4 regions of the Embleya sp. NPDC020886 genome follow, and region 1 is predicted to be linked to each of the others. Evidence: riboswitches for the same ligand, from Rfam matches in the RefSeq annotation. Region 1 holds a riboswitch; each other region holds the start of a gene.

Region 1 (3,878 bases):
GATAGGGCTTGCTGCGGCGCGCGTCCGTGTCGGTGACCGCGGCGGCGCGGGCGCGTACGGCGGGGTCGTGGGTGAGCGCGGAGGTCCTGCGGGCGGCCAGGTCGGCCCGGTTGGCGGCGAGGTGGGGCGCGATGGTGTCGGTGCCCCGGCCGAGGCCGCGCGTCAGGGTGACGATCTCGTCGGTCTTCTGCCGGGCGAAGGCGAGCCAGCGGGCGATCTGCGGGTCGACGTCGCGTTCGGCGTCGGCGTCCAGCGGCACGTGCAACAACGAGCAGGAGGCGGCGACGTCGACCCGGTCGGCCAGGCCCAGCAGTATGCCGAGCGTGGTCAGCGACTTGCCGAGATCGTTGATCCATACGTTGCGGCCGTCCACGACACCGGCGACCAGACGTTTCCCGGGCAGCCCGCCGACCGCGGCCAGCGCGTCGAGGTTGGCGGCGGCGGCCCCGGTGAAGTCCAGCGCCAGGCCCTCGATCGGCGCCCGGGCCAGGATCGGCAGCGCCTCGCCGAGGCGGTCGAAGTACGAGGCCACCAACAGCTTGGGCCGGTCGGTGCGGCCGCCGAGATCGCGGTAGACCCGCTTGGCGGCGTTCAGTTCGGCGAAGCTGCGGTCCTGGACCAGGGCGGGCTCGTCGAGCTGCACCCACTCGGCGCCGGCGGCACGCAGGTCGGCGAGCAGCCGGGCGTACACCGGCAACAGCCGGTCCAACAGGGTCAGCGGCTCGAAGTCGGCCGCGACCCCCGGCGCGGGCTTGGCAAGCAGGAGGTAGGTGAGCGGGCCCACCAACACCGGGCGGGCGGTCAGGCCGAGCGCGACGGCCTCCTCGAACTCGGCCACCTGTTTGGCGGAGTTCGCCTCGAAGACGGTGTCCGGCCCGAGTTCGGGCACGAGGTAGTGGTAGTTCGTGTCGAACCACTTGGTCATCTCGAGCGGCGCCACGTCCTGCGTGCCACGCGCCATCGCGAAGTAGCCGTCCAAGGCGTCGACTTCGACGGCGGCGCGGTGACGGGCCGGGATCGCACCCACGGCCACGCTGGTGTCGAGGACGTGGTCGTACAGCGAGAAGTCGCCGGTGGGTACCTCGTGGATGCCCGCCTGGGCGAGGCGTTCCCAGTTGGCGCGGCGCAGTTCGGCCGAGGCGTCCCGAAGCGCCTGCGCATCGATGCGGCCGGCCCAGTAGCCCTCGATGGCCTTCTTCAGCTCCCGATTCGGGCCCTGGCGGGGATAGCCGTACACGGTGGCACGGGCCGCCGCGGCTGCGGACTTGGTGGTCACGGAACTCTCCTTCGCGAGCCTGTCGACAAGATCCCGGGACGGATCGCAGGCACGAAGGGAATGGCAAACCACACGGGTCACGTCGGTGTACTCCCGCACGTGTCCCACCGGTTGTCCGCCGACCCGCCCACGAGGTCACCGAGATCACCGTGCGCATCGGCGGCGCACGGGCAGTGGCAGGTCTTCGGACTCGCGGGCACATCCGCCAAGGGCGGACACCTACTGGCCGTCGCTTCCCGGACCCGAGTCGGGTCCAGTGCTGTTTGACGGCGGTCGTTCCCACTCACCGCTGCGGGGCAGTCCCGGATTCACACCGGGTTCCCTCTTACGACGCGCCTACCCGGATGGCAGGGCGAACCGACTGCGTGCGACAGCTTAGCCGGCCGAGGGCGCCGCGGGGAGCCACCGCACGAGCCGGATGGGGCGACCACGCGCCGAAGACGCGGACAACGGCCGGCGACGCATCGGTGGGGCCGGTGTTCGCGATCCGGTGTCGTGTTCGTTCCGACCGCCGACCGGTGGGGAGGACCCGGCGCGGCGGTGACCCTTCGCCGCGGCGCCGAAGTGCCTGGGCCGGCCGGTTTCCACCACACGGGGAGCCCCACACTCGGGGCTCCCCGCCTGCGGCCGGCACCGGGGCCGGGTCAGGGGACGCACGGGGGAGGGGGAGTGGAGTGGTGAAGGAGGGGTTCAGCGGGAACGGGGTTCCGGCCGCGCCCCATACGGACTGCCGGGTGGCGAGCGGGTCGGGGGCGCCGCAGCCTTGAGCCGGTCCACTGTGTCCTCGAAGGTGGCCTCCTCGACGCCGGCCGCGGCCAGGGCGAGTGCGGACTGCATCGTGTTGGGCGGTTCGGGCGTCGTCGAGCTACCGGTGGCCGGGATGAACTTGCCGCCGCTGCCGTCGCCGGCGAACCGGGAGGCCGGCCGGCGGGCACCGTAATCGGCGGCCGTGGTGGGGACGTTGGTGGCGGGGTGGCGGGGTGGCGGGGTGGCGGGGTGCCGTGGGCTGTGAGCAACCAGGCCGTCATGACCAGGGCGAGCCCGGGGGCTGTCGCCGCAATGCGAGATTTGGCGCCAATACGTGAGATATCAAGGCAAGTCGTAGTGTGCGGGGAGTGACGCGACGCAGCACGTTCCGCAGTCGGCGCCTGCCGGCATCGGCCTTGGGCGGGAAGCACTCGAACGGGCGGCACGCGGTTGGTTCAGTGGCCACCCTGGGTCGAGGCCCGGGTGCGCAGTTTCCATGGGTGGAGGCGGACGGTGTCGGGTGGGGTGCGGTCGGCCAGAATGTCGCACAGGAGTTCGGCGCAGGCCTGCCCATAGTCGGCGGGGCGCAAGTCCACGGCGGTGATCGGCGGGTTGCCGGTGCGGGTGGCGGTGCCGTCGACGCAGGAGGCGACGAGCAGGTCCGCGCCGGGAGTTCGACCGAGGGCGCGGGCGCCGTGCAGGACGCCGGGAGCGGCTCCGTCGGGGCCGCACACCACCGCGTCGATGTCCGGTTCCGCGGTGAGCAGGTCCCTGGCGGCTTCGGCCGCCTGTGCGGGGGTCGCCGCGAACGGGACGGTGCGTACGGTGACCGGGACGCCGTGCGGCGTTCCCCACGCGTCGGCGCTCACTCGCAGGGTTTGGGCCCACGCCGAGTCGCCCCCCGGGGCGAGCAGCGCCGGTCGCCGCGCGCCGCGTTCGCGCAGGTGGTCCAGGACCGCGGCGAGCGAGGCGGCGTTGTCGCACACCACGGCACCGATCGGGGCGCGGCTGGGGCCGAGGTAGCGCTCGCCGGTGACGACCGGGACGCCCGCGTCGAGGAGTTTCGGGACGGCCGGGTCGGAGCCGTCGGGGTCGATGACGAGGAGACCGTCGACTCGGGAGGCGACCCGTCCGGAACTGCCCGTGGGCCCGCCGAGCAGGACGACGTCGAGCCCGTCGTGCTGGGCGCGCTCGACGGCTCCGAAGGCGAGGTCCAGGTAGTAGTCGAGCCGGGTCGCGGTCCGGGGGAGGTAGAGGCCGAGCGCCCCCGCGTCGGCGCGGCGCAGACGGCGGGCGGCGCTGTTGGGGCGGTAGCCGAGCGCGTCCGCCGTCTCGCGGACCCGGGCGCGGGTGGCCTCGGCCACGCGTCCGGAGCCTTGCAGGGCGTCCGAGGCGGTGCTCCGGGACACGCCGGCGGCGCGTGCCACGTCGATCAGGGTCACGATGCGGGCGTTCACAACCACGGAGTCTAGATGTCCGGCCCAGGGTTTGCCGGATCGATCCGGCAGCACCTAGGCTCGCCCTGTGCCGGATCGATCCGGCACGGACGTGGGATGCCGTTCGCCCGCCCGGGTTCGGGGCACGGCTTCGACCCCGCGTACCGGTTTACCGAGGCCGCCGAACCGAACCAGCCAGGAGGCACCCCGCATGACCCGCGGATTCGACGTCGTGGAGACCGGCATCGCCGACCTGCGGGTGGCGCTGGAGAAAGGCCAGACCACGGCGGTCGACCTGCTCGACGCCTATCTCGCGCGGATCGCGGCCTATGACCGGCCCGGCACCGCCACCGCGCTCAACGCGGTCGTCGTGACCAACCCGAACGCCCACGCCGACGCCGCGGCCTCCGACGCCCGCC
Region 2 (3,878 bases), on a different contig from region 1:
CGGGCACGATCAGCCTGGGCGCCGGATACGCGGCCGGCCTGCGGCTGTCCGTCGGCAGCCCGGTGCGTCTGCGCGGCCCCGCCGGCGCCGAGGCCACCGTGACGGTCGGTGCGCTGCGGGCGCCGGACCCGGCGGGTCGGTCGATCGGCCGTCGGGACGCACCGCTGACCGACCTGGACACGCCGGCCCGGATCGCGCCGGGCGCGCAGGAGGCGATGATCTTCGTCGACGCCGCGCCGGGCACCGAGCGAGCCGCGCTGAAGGCGAGCCTGGCCCGGGCCCTGGCACCGTTCCCCCAGGCCGCGGCCCGCGACCGGGAGGAGTACAAGAACGTGATCCGGGCCGGAATCGACGGGGTGCTCGACCTGGTCTACGCGCTGCTCGGGTTGGCGATCCTGATCGCCGCCCTGGGCGTGGTCAACACGCTCACCCTCTCGGTGCTCGAACGCACCCGGGAGATGGGCCTGTTGCGGGCGATCGGCACCTCGCGCGGGCAGATCCGGCGCATGGTCCGGGCCGAATCGGTGGCACTGTCGGCGTACGGCACGCTCCTGGGACTGCTGCTGGGCGTCGGCTGGGGAGTGACCGCCCGGCGCGGACTGGCCGATCAGGGCCTGGAGGTGCTCGCCGTCCCGTGGTCGACGCTCGCCGTGATCGCAGCCGGATCCGCAGTGGTGGGTGTGCTCGCGGCGCTGCTCCCCGCACGCCGGGCGGCACGGATCCCGGTCCTCACCGCGATCGGGGCACAGTAGTGCGACGCCGAGTCCGGTCCGCCGCCGCACTCGTGCCCACGAGCTCGTGCTCGCCGACTCCGATCAGGACGGGAACTCCCATGTGGCCCAAGCGTTCACCATCTTTCGCCGGCCGCGCACTCGGTCGCCCGGTGCGCCTGTGCGTGCTCACCGGCCTCCTGCTGGGCGGATCCGCGTGTGCCGAACCGGACTCGCCGTCTCAGGCAACCACCCGCCGGGCGCAGTACACCATCGACGCGCCGCTCACCCGGCTCGTGATCGTCGGCGGAGCGGGTCGGGTGCAGGTGGTTCAGGGCGGGCCCGGGTCGGTGCGGGTCACCGAGATCAAGCATTTCGGCACCGCGGAACCCGCAACCGAACACATGTCGGCCGAGGGCACGCTCACGCTGCGGCACACCGTGAGCGGCAGCGCGCAGGTCTCCTACGAGGTGAGCGTGCCGCCGGGGCTCGCGGTCCGGGTCGGCACCACCTCGGGGCAGGTCACGCTGACCGGCCTGTCCGGCGATCTGGACGCGCGGACGGCACAAGGCGGCATCCGCGGCGAGCGGTTGACCACGCGTACGGTCGTCGCCCGGGCCGACCGGGACGCGGTGGACCTGTCCTTCGCCGCGCCGCCCGATCGAGTCGACGCCGAAGGCGACAACGCCCGGGTCCGGCTGCCGGCCGGCACCGCCTACGCGACGGACGCGAGCAGCGAGCACGGCTCGGTCAAGGTCGACGTGGCCCGGGATCCGGCCGCACCGCACCGGGTGCGGGTGCATGCCACGTCCGGCGAGGCGGACATCCTCCACACGCGGTAGCGCCGCCCCGTGCGGCTCCGGCCGATGCGCCGGATGGGGGAGTATCACCTCCTCCGACTCGGCCCGCATCCGGGCCGCTTGGACGTCGCGCGCGACGGCCTGGGCAAGCAGCATCCGCAGCACGAGCCCGACGAGCGCAACCCCCAGGACGGCCATGCCCCGTAGGCGACCTCCGCCGCAGGGACCCACCTTCGGATCCATCCGCGTCTCCACCCGTTGTTCCACCCGTGGGTCCAGGCGCGGAGAGGGTTGCCGGTCCCGAGAGGACCCGGCCGGCGTCGGTGGGCGTGAGCGCCGACGAGGCACGACGAGCGGTTTGGTAGCCTATCGCCGCCGTGGTGTACGGGAAGCCGGTCGAATGCCGGCGCGGCCCTCGCCACTGTAGCCGCGGAGTCCTGCGGCCCTCGCCGACCGCTCCCACAGCGGTCGGGGTCACTGGGTGGATCGGGAACGAGCCAACCGGGAAGGCCGGCTGCGGAACGTCGATGCGGAAGCCAGGAGACCGGCCACGGCGCGACATGTTCCACGAGGGTTGGAGAACACATGCCCCGCGCTGCCCTGCGCCCGTTTCGATTCGAACGTTTCATACCTCCGGCGCGCGCCCCGCGTTCCACGCGCTCCGGACTCGCTGCCGTGGCGATCCTGCTCGTCGGCGCGCTCGGCGCGTGCACGGGTGCCCCCGAGGCCGACAAGCCCGCCGCGGCGGCCGGGAGCAGCCACTCGACGCCGGTGAGCGTGAGCAGGTGCGGCGTCACCACCACCGTGACGTCACCGCCGGCCCGGTTGGTCACCCTCAACCAGGGCGCCACCGAAGTCGCCCTGGCTCTCGATCTACAGACCCGGATGGCCGGGACGGCGTACCTCGACGACGCGGTCCCGGCGCGATGGAAGGCGGCCTACGACACCGTCCCGGTGCTCTCCGAGAAGTACCCGTCCAAGGAGAAACTCCTCGCGGCGCGCCCGGATTTCCTCTACGCCTCCTACTCCAGCGCCTTCACCGACAAGGTGGCGGGCACGCGGGACGAACTGGGTTCCCAGGGCATCACCACCTACCTGTCGCCGTTGGGGTGCGCCGACAGCAAGCAGCAGGCGTCGGCGTCCTTCCAGACGGTGTGGGACGAACTGGGCGATGTCGCCGAGGTGTTCGGTGTCGCACCGCGCGCCGCCGCCATCCGGGATGCGCAGAAGCGGCAACTTGCCGAAGTCACGGCCAAGTCGGCGGGCAAGGGCCTGAACGTGCTCTGGTACGACTCGGGTACCAAGACCCCGTACGTCGGCGCGGGCCACGGCGGACCCCAGCTCGTGCTCGACGCCGTCGGCGCCCGCAACGTCTTCGACACGCTGGCCGGTGGCTGGAAGACCACGAGTTGGGAGCAGGTGGTCGCGGCGGACCCGGACGCCATCGTGCTCGCGGACGCCGGTTGGGACACCGCACAGTCCAAGATCGACTATCTCGAACACGACCCCGTGCTGAACAAGCTCAAAGCAGTGCAGCGCCGTGCGTACGTGGTCGTGCCGTTCTCCGAGTCGACCCCCGGCGTGCTGCTCGCCGACGGTGCCGTCCGGGTCTCGGCCGGCCTGGGCAACCTGACCCCGCGTCCGTGACGGATCGTCCCGCCGCACGGCTCGCGGGCGCGAGCCGTGCGGCGGTGGCCCTGGCCGTCGCCGCCGTACTGCTGTTGTCCACCGTGCTGCTCGGCCTCGCCGTGGGATCGGTCCACGAGCCGCCGCACGTCGTGGCCGACGTGGTGCTGCGCCGACTCGGTCTCGGTGGCTCCGACGTCACGGCGCTGGACGACCGGATCATCTGGCAACTGCGGCTGCCGCGCGTCCTGGGGGCCGCCGCGACGGGCGCGGGACTCGCGGTGTGCGGCGCGGTGTTGCAGACCCTGACCGGCAACGACCTGGCCGACCCCTACCTGCTCGGGATCTCCAACGGCGCCGCCGTCGGCGCGGTCACCGTGATCGTCCTCGGTGTCGGAGTCTCCGGCACCGCGGTGATCGGCGCGCTCCCGGCCGCCGCCTTCGTCGGTGCCCTGCTCGCCGTCCTGGTCGTGCTGACCCTCGCCGGTGCGCACAGCCGGACCCTGCCGGCCTCGCGGACCGTGCTGGCCGGCATCGCGGTGGGGCAGTTGTGCGGCGCGTACACCTCGTTCGTCGTGCTCGTCCTCGGCGACCGCAACGCCGTCCGCGGCGTCATGGAGTGGACGCTGGGCTCGGTGGCCGGGGTGCGGTGGAACACGGCCGTCTTCCTGGTCGTGGTGGCCGTCCTCGGCACGGTGGCGATGGTCGCGGCCGCCCGGGACCTCGACGCGTTCGCGTTCGG
Region 3 (3,878 bases), on a different contig from region 1:
GACCTCGTCCAGGACCAACCGCGCGGCGAGGCCGCTCATCGTGCCCCCGCTTCCCGGCGCGCGTCCCGGCGCAACAACCAGACGAAGAACGGCCCGCCGACCAGCGAGGTCACAATGCCCACCGGCAACTCCTGGGGAGCGAGCACCGTACGCGCCACCAGATCCGCGCAGATCGCGAACACCGCACCCAGCAGCGCGGCGACCGGCAACGCCCGCCGGTGATCGGCCCCGACCAGCAGCCGCACCACGTGCGGCAACATCAGGCCGACGAAGCCGATCACCCCGCTGACCGCCACCACGACCCCGGTGAGCACCGCCGCGAGCAGGAACATCCCCTGCCGGAACCGCTGGACGTCCAGACCCAGTGCGGCGGCGCTCTCCTCCCCGGCCAGCAGCAGGTTGAGGTTGCGCGCCTGGAGCAGCAGTACGACCAGGCCGATCGCGAGCGCCAGGGCCGGTACCAGCAGCAGCGTCCAGCGGGCCGAGCCGAACCCGCCCAGCGTCCAGAACAGCACCTGGGCGGCGAGTTGCGGATCCGGCGAGGTCAGGACGAGCAGGCTGGTCAGCGAGGACAACACGGCGCTGACCGCGACCCCGGCCAGGACCAGCCGCACGGCGGTGACCCGGCCACCGGAGCGGGCCACCGAGAACACCACGAGCAGGGTGATCAGCCCGCCGGCGAACGCGGCCGCGTTGAGGGTGAGCGCGCCGAGCGACAGGCCGCCGACCGAGGCCACGCCCCAGCGCATCACCAGCACCGCGCCGGTGGCCGCGCCGGAGGAGACACCGAGCACGTCCGGCCCGGCCAGCGGGTTGCGCACGATCGCCTGGATCACCATGCCCACCACCGCCAGCGTCGCGCCGACGACGGCCGCGAGCAGCACCCTGGGCAGCCGGGTGTCGGCGATGATCAGGTCGTGGGCGCGGCTCCAGGACGGTTGCACCCACGCGTCCCCGCCGATGCGATGCGCGAGGATGCGCCAGGTCTCCGACCACGGCACCGGCACCGAGCCCACCAGCAACCCGGCCGTCGCCGCCGCGAACAGCGCCACGAGCAGCACGCCGACCACCAGCGACAGCCGTACCCGGCCGCCCGGCACGTCGGCCGGCCGGCCCCGGTCCGGCGCCGCCGCGCCCTCCCCACGGAGCACCGCGATCCGGGCCGCCGTCGGGTCCCGATCGATCGTCATGACCGGTCGGGGTGGAGCTGCTTCGCGAGTTCCTCGACCGCGTCCACCGAGCGCGGCCCCGGCTGGGCGACGGACAGCGAGATCACCGGGAAGGCGTTCGCCCGCAGCGCGGGTACGTCGGCGAGCACCGGAGTGGCCCTGAGCGTGGTGATCTTGGCCTCCGCCGACGGCGTCACGTAGTCGTAGATCAGCACCACGTCCGGTTTGCGTTCGGCGACCTGCTCCCAGGAGACCTTGGTCCAGCGCTCGTTCAGGTCGGCGAACACGTTGCGGCCGCCGGCGCGGGTGATGATCTCGTTGAGCATCGAGTTGCCGCCGGTGGTCTGCGCCGCGTCGGCGCCGGAGTTGTACACGAAGACCTTGACCGGTGCGGCGCCCGCGAGCCGCGCGGTGACCGCGTCCAGCCGCCCGCGCAGTGCGGCGACGGAGCCTTCGGCGCGCTCGGACACGCCGAAGATGCCGCCGATGGAGCGCAGTTCGCCGTAGAGCTGTTCGAAGGTGACCGGTGCCTTGGCGCAGCCCTCGGGATTGAGGTGGGTCTTGATGTTCAGTTCGCCGAGTCGGGCGCGGGTGTGGCCGGACGACTCGGAGAAGCCGTCGGGGTAGCCCGAGTAGACGAAGTCGGGCGTGGCTTCGAGCAGTTTCTCCAGCGAGGGTTGCGCGTCGGCGAGCACCGGGATGCGCCCGTACGCCTCCCGGTATCTGTCGCCGATGGTGCGGCCCTTGAGGTACGCGGTGCCCACCATCTTGTCGGCCAGGCCCAGTTCGAGCATCAGCTCGGTGGCGTTGGAGGTGAGCGTGGCGGCGCGCTGCGGCGGCCGGTCGTAGGTCGTGCTCACACCGCAGTTGTCGGTGTCGGTGTACGGCTTGTACGCGGTGGGTGCGGGGGCGCTCGCCTTCTTGTCCTGCACCGCCCCGCCGCACGCGGTCGCGAACAGTGCGAGCGCGGCGACCGCCGCGGCCCACGAGTGTCGGCTGCGGCCCATCGGTGTCCGCGTTCGTATCGGCGTCGGCATCGTCGAAGCTCTCCCTTGCGAGTCCTCGTCGGGGGAACTCGGGAGGGAGGGAGCGCGGCGGCGGACACCGCTCGGCGCCGTCGTCCGACGAACCCGCCCGCGAGGTCCCGGAAGTCCGCGTGCGCGAGGCGAACGCGGGCGACGGCAGGTCTTCGGACTCGTGGGCGGGTTCCGCGGGCCACGGGTGTGTGACCGGGTCGTCCTACCGGTCGCCGCTTCCCGGATCCCGTTTCACCGGGCCCAGTGCTGATGGCGACTTTCGTTCCCACTTACCGCTGCGGGGCAGTTCCGGATTCGCACCGGATTCCCTCTTGCGACACCCGGAATCGGTCGAAGCCGGGTGAACCGTTCGCAAGGGCAGCCTAACCACGGGCGCCGCGGCGGCCGAGCGAGGGTGCTTTTTCGGCTGCCGCTCGGGCGACTTCGGCTGCCGCCCGACGACTTCGGCCGCTACTGGGCGACCAGGATCTCCAACCCGGCGTCGCGCAGCGCGTCGAGCGTGTCCCGGTCGGCCGGGCCGCTGGTGATCAGCAGGTCGATGTCCGCCAGCGGGCACACCTCGGCGAGTTCGATCCGGCCCAGCTTCGAGCCGTCGGCGACCACGACCCGACGCCCGGCGGCCCGCAACATCGCCCGCTTGGCCTCGGCCTCGGGCAGGTTCACGTTGGTGATGCCACCCGTGGGGTGCACGCCGTTGCAGCCGAGGAAGACCGTGTCCGCGTGGATGCGCTCCAGGATGTGGTCACCGAGCGGATTGATCAGCGAGTGCTGCAACGGACGCAGCGTGCCGCCGGTGACCACGACGGAGAACCGGGGGATGGCCCGCTCCAGCTCCAGCGCGATGGTCAGCCCGTTGGTGAACACCACGAGGTCGCGCAGGTCGCCGCGGTCCACCAGGGCGCGGGCCACGAACGTGGTGGTGGTGCCCACGTCCAGGACCACGCTCTCGGACGGCGACACCAGCGCCGCGGCGGCCCGCCCGATCAGCGTCTTCGCGGGCGACGCCGAGGTCAGCGCCTCCTCGAAGGACGGCTCGACCCGGGGATCGCGGCCGGTGAACATCGCACCGCCGCGGACCCGGCGCAGCCGGCCCTGGCGCTCCAACACCTCCAGGTCGGCCCGGACCGTCACCCGCGAGATGCCGAACGCCTCGGCCAGGTCGGTGACCTTGGCGAAGCCGCGGTCCGCGATCGTCGCGGCCATCCGGGCGCGGCGGCCCTCGGCGGGCAGACCGTCGGTGTCGTCGTCAGGCATGGGCAGCATCTTGCGGACACCTTCCGAAACTTGTCAAACCGCAGCCGGGGCCGCCGATATGACGATGCGATTCGACGGGATTGGCAGGCATCTCGGGGTCTCAGGACTTTCCCAGAGTCTTCTCATCGCTTTCTCATTGACAAGTTTTGGAAAGCTTCGCAAAATTGGAGACATGAAGAAGACTCAGGCCGTCATGGCCGACGGTCGCGAGATCGTCTACTACGACACGCGGGACGACGCGGTCCGCACCGCCGTCGACCCGCGAGATCTCGCGCCCGTGGTGAGCGGGTCCGAGATGCGCTACGACCGACTGCTCGACGAATGGGTCGTGGTCGCCTCGCATCGGCAGACCCGGACCCACCTGCCCGCCGCCGACGCGTGCCCGCTGTGTCCGTCCACGCCCGAGCGGGCCACCGAG
Region 4 (3,878 bases), on a different contig from region 1:
ATCTCCCATCCCGGCACGTCGGCCCAGAAGCGGGCGAGGCCGGGCAGGTCGTGTGCGTCGATCACGATGTGATGCAGCGAAATGGCCATGCCCGCCATCGTGTGCCGCGGGATCGAGCGGGCCAACGGGATTACCGCCCGCGGGCGCGGCCGCTCGTTGCGTCGCCGGCGCGGCCTCCGCCGGTGGCGAAAAGGGTGTTCGTGTCACACTGGCCCGCATGCCGAAGTCCGCCGCCGAGGTGCGCGCACATCTGGAGACGTTCTACGACGCGGTCGCACGTCGGGCCGCTCACGCGGAGACATTCGGCGGACTGACCCTGTTCGTCCGGGATGGCCAGGGCTGGCCCCGGTACGCACGTCCCACGCTCGGCGGCTCCGTCGAGCCCACCGCCGCGGATGTACGCGCGGTGCGGGCACGACAGAGAGAGTTGAAAGTGCCCGAGTCGTTCGAATGGGTCGACGAGACCACCCCCGCGCTGCGCGCGGCCGCGATCGAGGCCGAGTTGCATGTGCACGAGCACCCGCTGATGGTGCTCGATCCCGCCGAACGCCCCGCCGAACGACCGTTCCTGCCGGACCTGGTGACGGTGCGTCGGATCCGGGCGGACGCGACCGACCTGGCGATCGTGCACAGCGTCGCGGCGGTCGGCTTCGCGAATCCGGGCACCGCGTCCGGCACCGACGGTCCGACCGAGCGGGACACCGCCGCCCTGGGCCAGGACCCGGACCTGCTGTCCTACCTCAACGAGCGGCTGCGCTCCGGCGAGACGGTGATGTACGCCGCGTACGGCCCGACCGGACCGTTGTGCGTGGGCAGCTACCAGCATCTGTACGACACCACCGAGATCGTCGGCGTGGCCACCCTCCCCGCGGCCCGACGCGGCGGCCTCGCGGCGGCGGTGACCTGGGAACTGGCCGGGCACGCGCTCGACGACGGGAGCGAGACGGTGTTCCTGTCCGCGGGCGACGAGGACGTGGCCCGGATGTACGGCCGGCTCGGCTTCCGGTCGGTGGGCACCTCGATGATCGCGGACGCGCCGTGAGCGGGCCGGAACCCGAGCCGGCTCCCGAGCGGCCGCTCGTGCTGCCGATCCCGCCGGGCCGCAATCCCACCGCCGCCGAGATGGCCGCCGCACACGGCCGGAGCATCCCGGACGTGATCGGGCCCAACCTTCGGGTGTTGTTCTGCGGGATCAACCCGGGCCTGTGGTCCGGGGCCACCGACCGGCACTTCGCCCGGCCCGGGAACCGGTTCTGGCCCGCGCTGTACGCGAGCGGGTTCACGCCCCGGCTGCTCGCGCCGACCGAGCAGCAGCGGTTGCTCGCGCTCGGCCTCGGCATCACCAACGTGGTGGCCCGCACCACCGCCCGCGCGGACGAGTTGACCAAGGACGAGTACCGGGCGGGCGGCGCGGCGCTCACCGCCCGGGTGCACGCGTACCGACCGGCCTGGCTGGCGGTGCTGGGCATCGGTGCGTACCGGACCGGCTTCGGCCGGCCCAAGGCGGTGGTCGGCCGGCAGCCCGAGACGATCGGCGACACCGGGATCTGGGTGTTGCCCAATCCCAGCGGCCTGAACGCGCACTGGACGGCGGCGGCGCTGGCCGAGGCGTTCGCCGAACTGCGGGTGGCGAGCGATCCGGACCCGGGCCCGGATTCGGCGGCCCCACCCGGACCGGGCGACGCGCCGCCCGCGTGACGGGCGGGTCGGGCCGTTTCGACGACCTGTATCCGAGTCGACACGTCAACCGACCGAGTGGCATCACCCGGTTGGTGGTTACTTCACGCCGTCTTGCACGGTTGGGTCGGCATGAAGATCCTGCGAGCCCCGTTCGGGCCGTGGCCCACCGAGACGTTCGAGACCCCCGTTTACGAGGCGTTGGTCGCCGAGTGGCGCGACTCGGGTCGGGAGGTGCCGCGACCGGTGGACCGACCGCACGACCGACCGGCCCGGCACGCGCGCCCGGCCCGGCCCGGGCCGCGCACCGGTCGCCCCTGATCCGCGCACCGCGCGTCCCACGCGTCCCGGGGCGAACCACCCCACCGCCGCCCCGGCGGCGGTCCGTGGTACGTCGAGAACCGCGACACGACACAACACCTGGGGGTGCGACGACCACCCCGCCACTACATATATGCTCTGCGACGTAGCTGGTTCGCCGTTCCGAGTTCAGCGGAACGGCGAGGCAAGAGGGAACCCGGTGCGAAGCCGGGACTGCCCCGCAACGGTGAGCGGGAACGAACGTCGTCCTGGAGCACCGAACGCCGAGAGGCATTCGGGGCCCGACGACCATGGGGAACTCCGCGGTCCGCCGAGCACGTCGTGCCCGGTGGTGCCCCGGCATGCCCGCGAGTCCGAATACCTGCCGGCTGCCCGTGCCCTCGGGCGCGGGGTCACTGTACGTACGAGCTCGCGAGGAGAGAGCACGTGACCGTTGTGGACAGCGTGGGCACGACCCGGATGCGGATCGACGAAAGCCCCGAGGAGCAACTGGCGACCCTGGTGCGCACCCAGGCGCGCGATCTGCCGGAGGTCGATCCGGATCGGGTCGTCCGCCGGGTCGTCGCGGGTCTGAACGAGGGCGCGGACCGGGCCGCCGCCGCGGACCTGGCGGTGCGTACCGCCGCCGAACTGATCGCCGAGGAGCCCGCCTACTCGCGGCTCGCCGCGCGCCTGCTCGCCGGCCGGATCGCCGACGAGGCGTTCGAGGCCGGCGCCGGTTCGTTCAGCGCCGGCATCGCGCTGGGCCGCCGGGAGGGCATCATCGGTGCGGAGACTGCGGCGTTCGTCGCGCGGCACGCCGCCGAGTTGGACGCCGCCGTGGACGTCGAGGGCGACCGCCGGTTCGAGTACTTCGGCCTGCGCACCGTGTACGACCGCTACCTGCTGCGCCACCCGGTCTCGCGCAAGGTGGTCGAGACGCCGCAACACTTCCTGCTGCGCGTCGCATGCGGCCTGGCCCAGGAGCCCGGCGAGGCGATCGGCTTCTACCGGCTGATGTCCTCGCTGGCCTACCTGCCCAGTTCGCCGACGTTGTTCAACTCCGGCACGGTGCACACCCAGATGTCCTCGTGCTACCTGCTCGACTCGCCCAAGGACGAGCTGGAGTCGATCTACGAGATGTACGGGCGGATCGCCCGGCTGTCGAAGTTCGCCGGCGGCATCGGTGTGGCCTGGTCGCGGGTGCGTTCGCGCGGCTCGCTGATCCGGGGCACCAACGGGCACTCCAACGGCATCGTGCCGTGGCTCAAGACGCTCGACTCGTCGGTGGCCGCGGTCAACCAGGGCGGCCGGCGCAAGGGCGCGGCCTGCGTCTACCTGGAGACCTGGCACCCGGACATCCTGGAGTTCCTCGAACTGCGCGAGAACACCGGCGAGGACGCGCGCCGCGCGCACAACCTCAACCTGGCCAACTGGGTGCCGGACCTGTTCATGCGCCGGGTCGAGGAGGACGGCGTCTGGTCGCTGTTCGACCCGAACGAGCTGCCCGAACTGCCGGACCTGTGGGGCGCCGAGTTCGACAAGGTCTACGAAGCCGCCGAGCGGGACGGCCGGTTCGTCCGGCAGTTGCCCGCCCGCGACCTGTACGCCCGGATGATGCGCACGCTCGCGCAGACCGGCAACGGCTGGATGACCTTCAAGGACGCCGCCAACCGCACCTGCAACCAGGCCGCGGAGCCGGGCAACGTGGTGCACCTGTCCAACCTGTGCACCGAGATCCTGGAGGTCACCAGCGACGGCGAGACGGCCGTGTGCAACCTCGGCTCGGTCAACCTCGGCGCGCACGTGGTCGCCGGGGAGGGCATGGACTGGGACAAGCTGCGCGCGACGGTCCGCACCGCGGTGGTCTTCCTGGACCGCGTGATCGACATCAATTACTA

What was found. A riboswitch is a leader RNA that binds a small molecule or an ion and turns the genes downstream of it on or off. The one in region 1 is predicted to bind cobalamin.
Region 2: another riboswitch for cobalamin. It lies ahead of ACH4U8_RS41500 (ABC transporter substrate-binding protein); the one in region 1 lies ahead of metE (5-methyltetrahydropteroyltriglutamate--homocysteine S-methyltransferase).
Region 3: another riboswitch for cobalamin. It lies ahead of ACH4U8_RS16205 (ABC transporter substrate-binding protein); the one in region 1 lies ahead of metE (5-methyltetrahydropteroyltriglutamate--homocysteine S-methyltransferase).
Region 4: another riboswitch for cobalamin. It lies ahead of ACH4U8_RS44970 (ribonucleoside-diphosphate reductase subunit alpha); the one in region 1 lies ahead of metE (5-methyltetrahydropteroyltriglutamate--homocysteine S-methyltransferase).

Annotation. Positions count from the first base shown of each region.
Region 1 is NZ_JBIRRX010000005.1:444,840-448,717, reverse strand. Features, by position in the region: gene metE (5-methyltetrahydropteroyltriglutamate--homocysteine S-methyltransferase) at 1-1,276, opposite strand, end outside; cobalamin riboswitch at 1,452-1,617, opposite strand; gene ACH4U8_RS21080 (LacI family DNA-binding transcriptional regulator) at 2,479-3,480, opposite strand; gene ACH4U8_RS21075 (amidase) at 3,671-3,878, shown strand, end outside.
Region 2 is NZ_JBIRRX010000021.1:11,961-15,838, reverse strand. Features, by position in the region: gene ACH4U8_RS41515 (ABC transporter permease) at 1-752, shown strand, start outside; gene ACH4U8_RS41510 (hypothetical protein) at 833-1,552, shown strand; partial or broken gene ACH4U8_RS41505 (DUF2975 domain-containing protein) at 1,595-1,711, opposite strand; cobalamin riboswitch at 1,853-2,078, shown strand; gene ACH4U8_RS41500 (ABC transporter substrate-binding protein) at 2,186-3,157, shown strand; gene ACH4U8_RS41495 (FecCD family ABC transporter permease) at 3,154-3,878, shown strand, end outside.
Region 3 is NZ_JBIRRX010000004.1:254,755-258,632, forward strand. Features, by position in the region: gene ACH4U8_RS16195 (ABC transporter ATP-binding protein) at 1-39, opposite strand, end outside; gene ACH4U8_RS16200 (FecCD family ABC transporter permease) at 36-1,190, opposite strand; gene ACH4U8_RS16205 (ABC transporter substrate-binding protein) at 1,187-2,176, opposite strand; cobalamin riboswitch at 2,332-2,571, opposite strand; gene ACH4U8_RS16210 (DeoR/GlpR family DNA-binding transcription regulator) at 2,657-3,460, opposite strand; gene galT (galactose-1-phosphate uridylyltransferase) at 3,633-3,878, shown strand, end outside.
Region 4 is NZ_JBIRRX010000029.1:14,918-18,795, reverse strand. Features, by position in the region: gene ACH4U8_RS44990 (VOC family protein) at 1-89, opposite strand, end outside; gene ACH4U8_RS44985 (GNAT family N-acetyltransferase) at 218-1,042, shown strand; gene mug (G/U mismatch-specific DNA glycosylase) at 1,123-1,698, shown strand; gene ACH4U8_RS44975 (hypothetical protein) at 1,810-1,998, shown strand; cobalamin riboswitch at 2,132-2,382, shown strand; gene ACH4U8_RS44970 (ribonucleoside-diphosphate reductase subunit alpha) at 2,458-3,878, shown strand, end outside.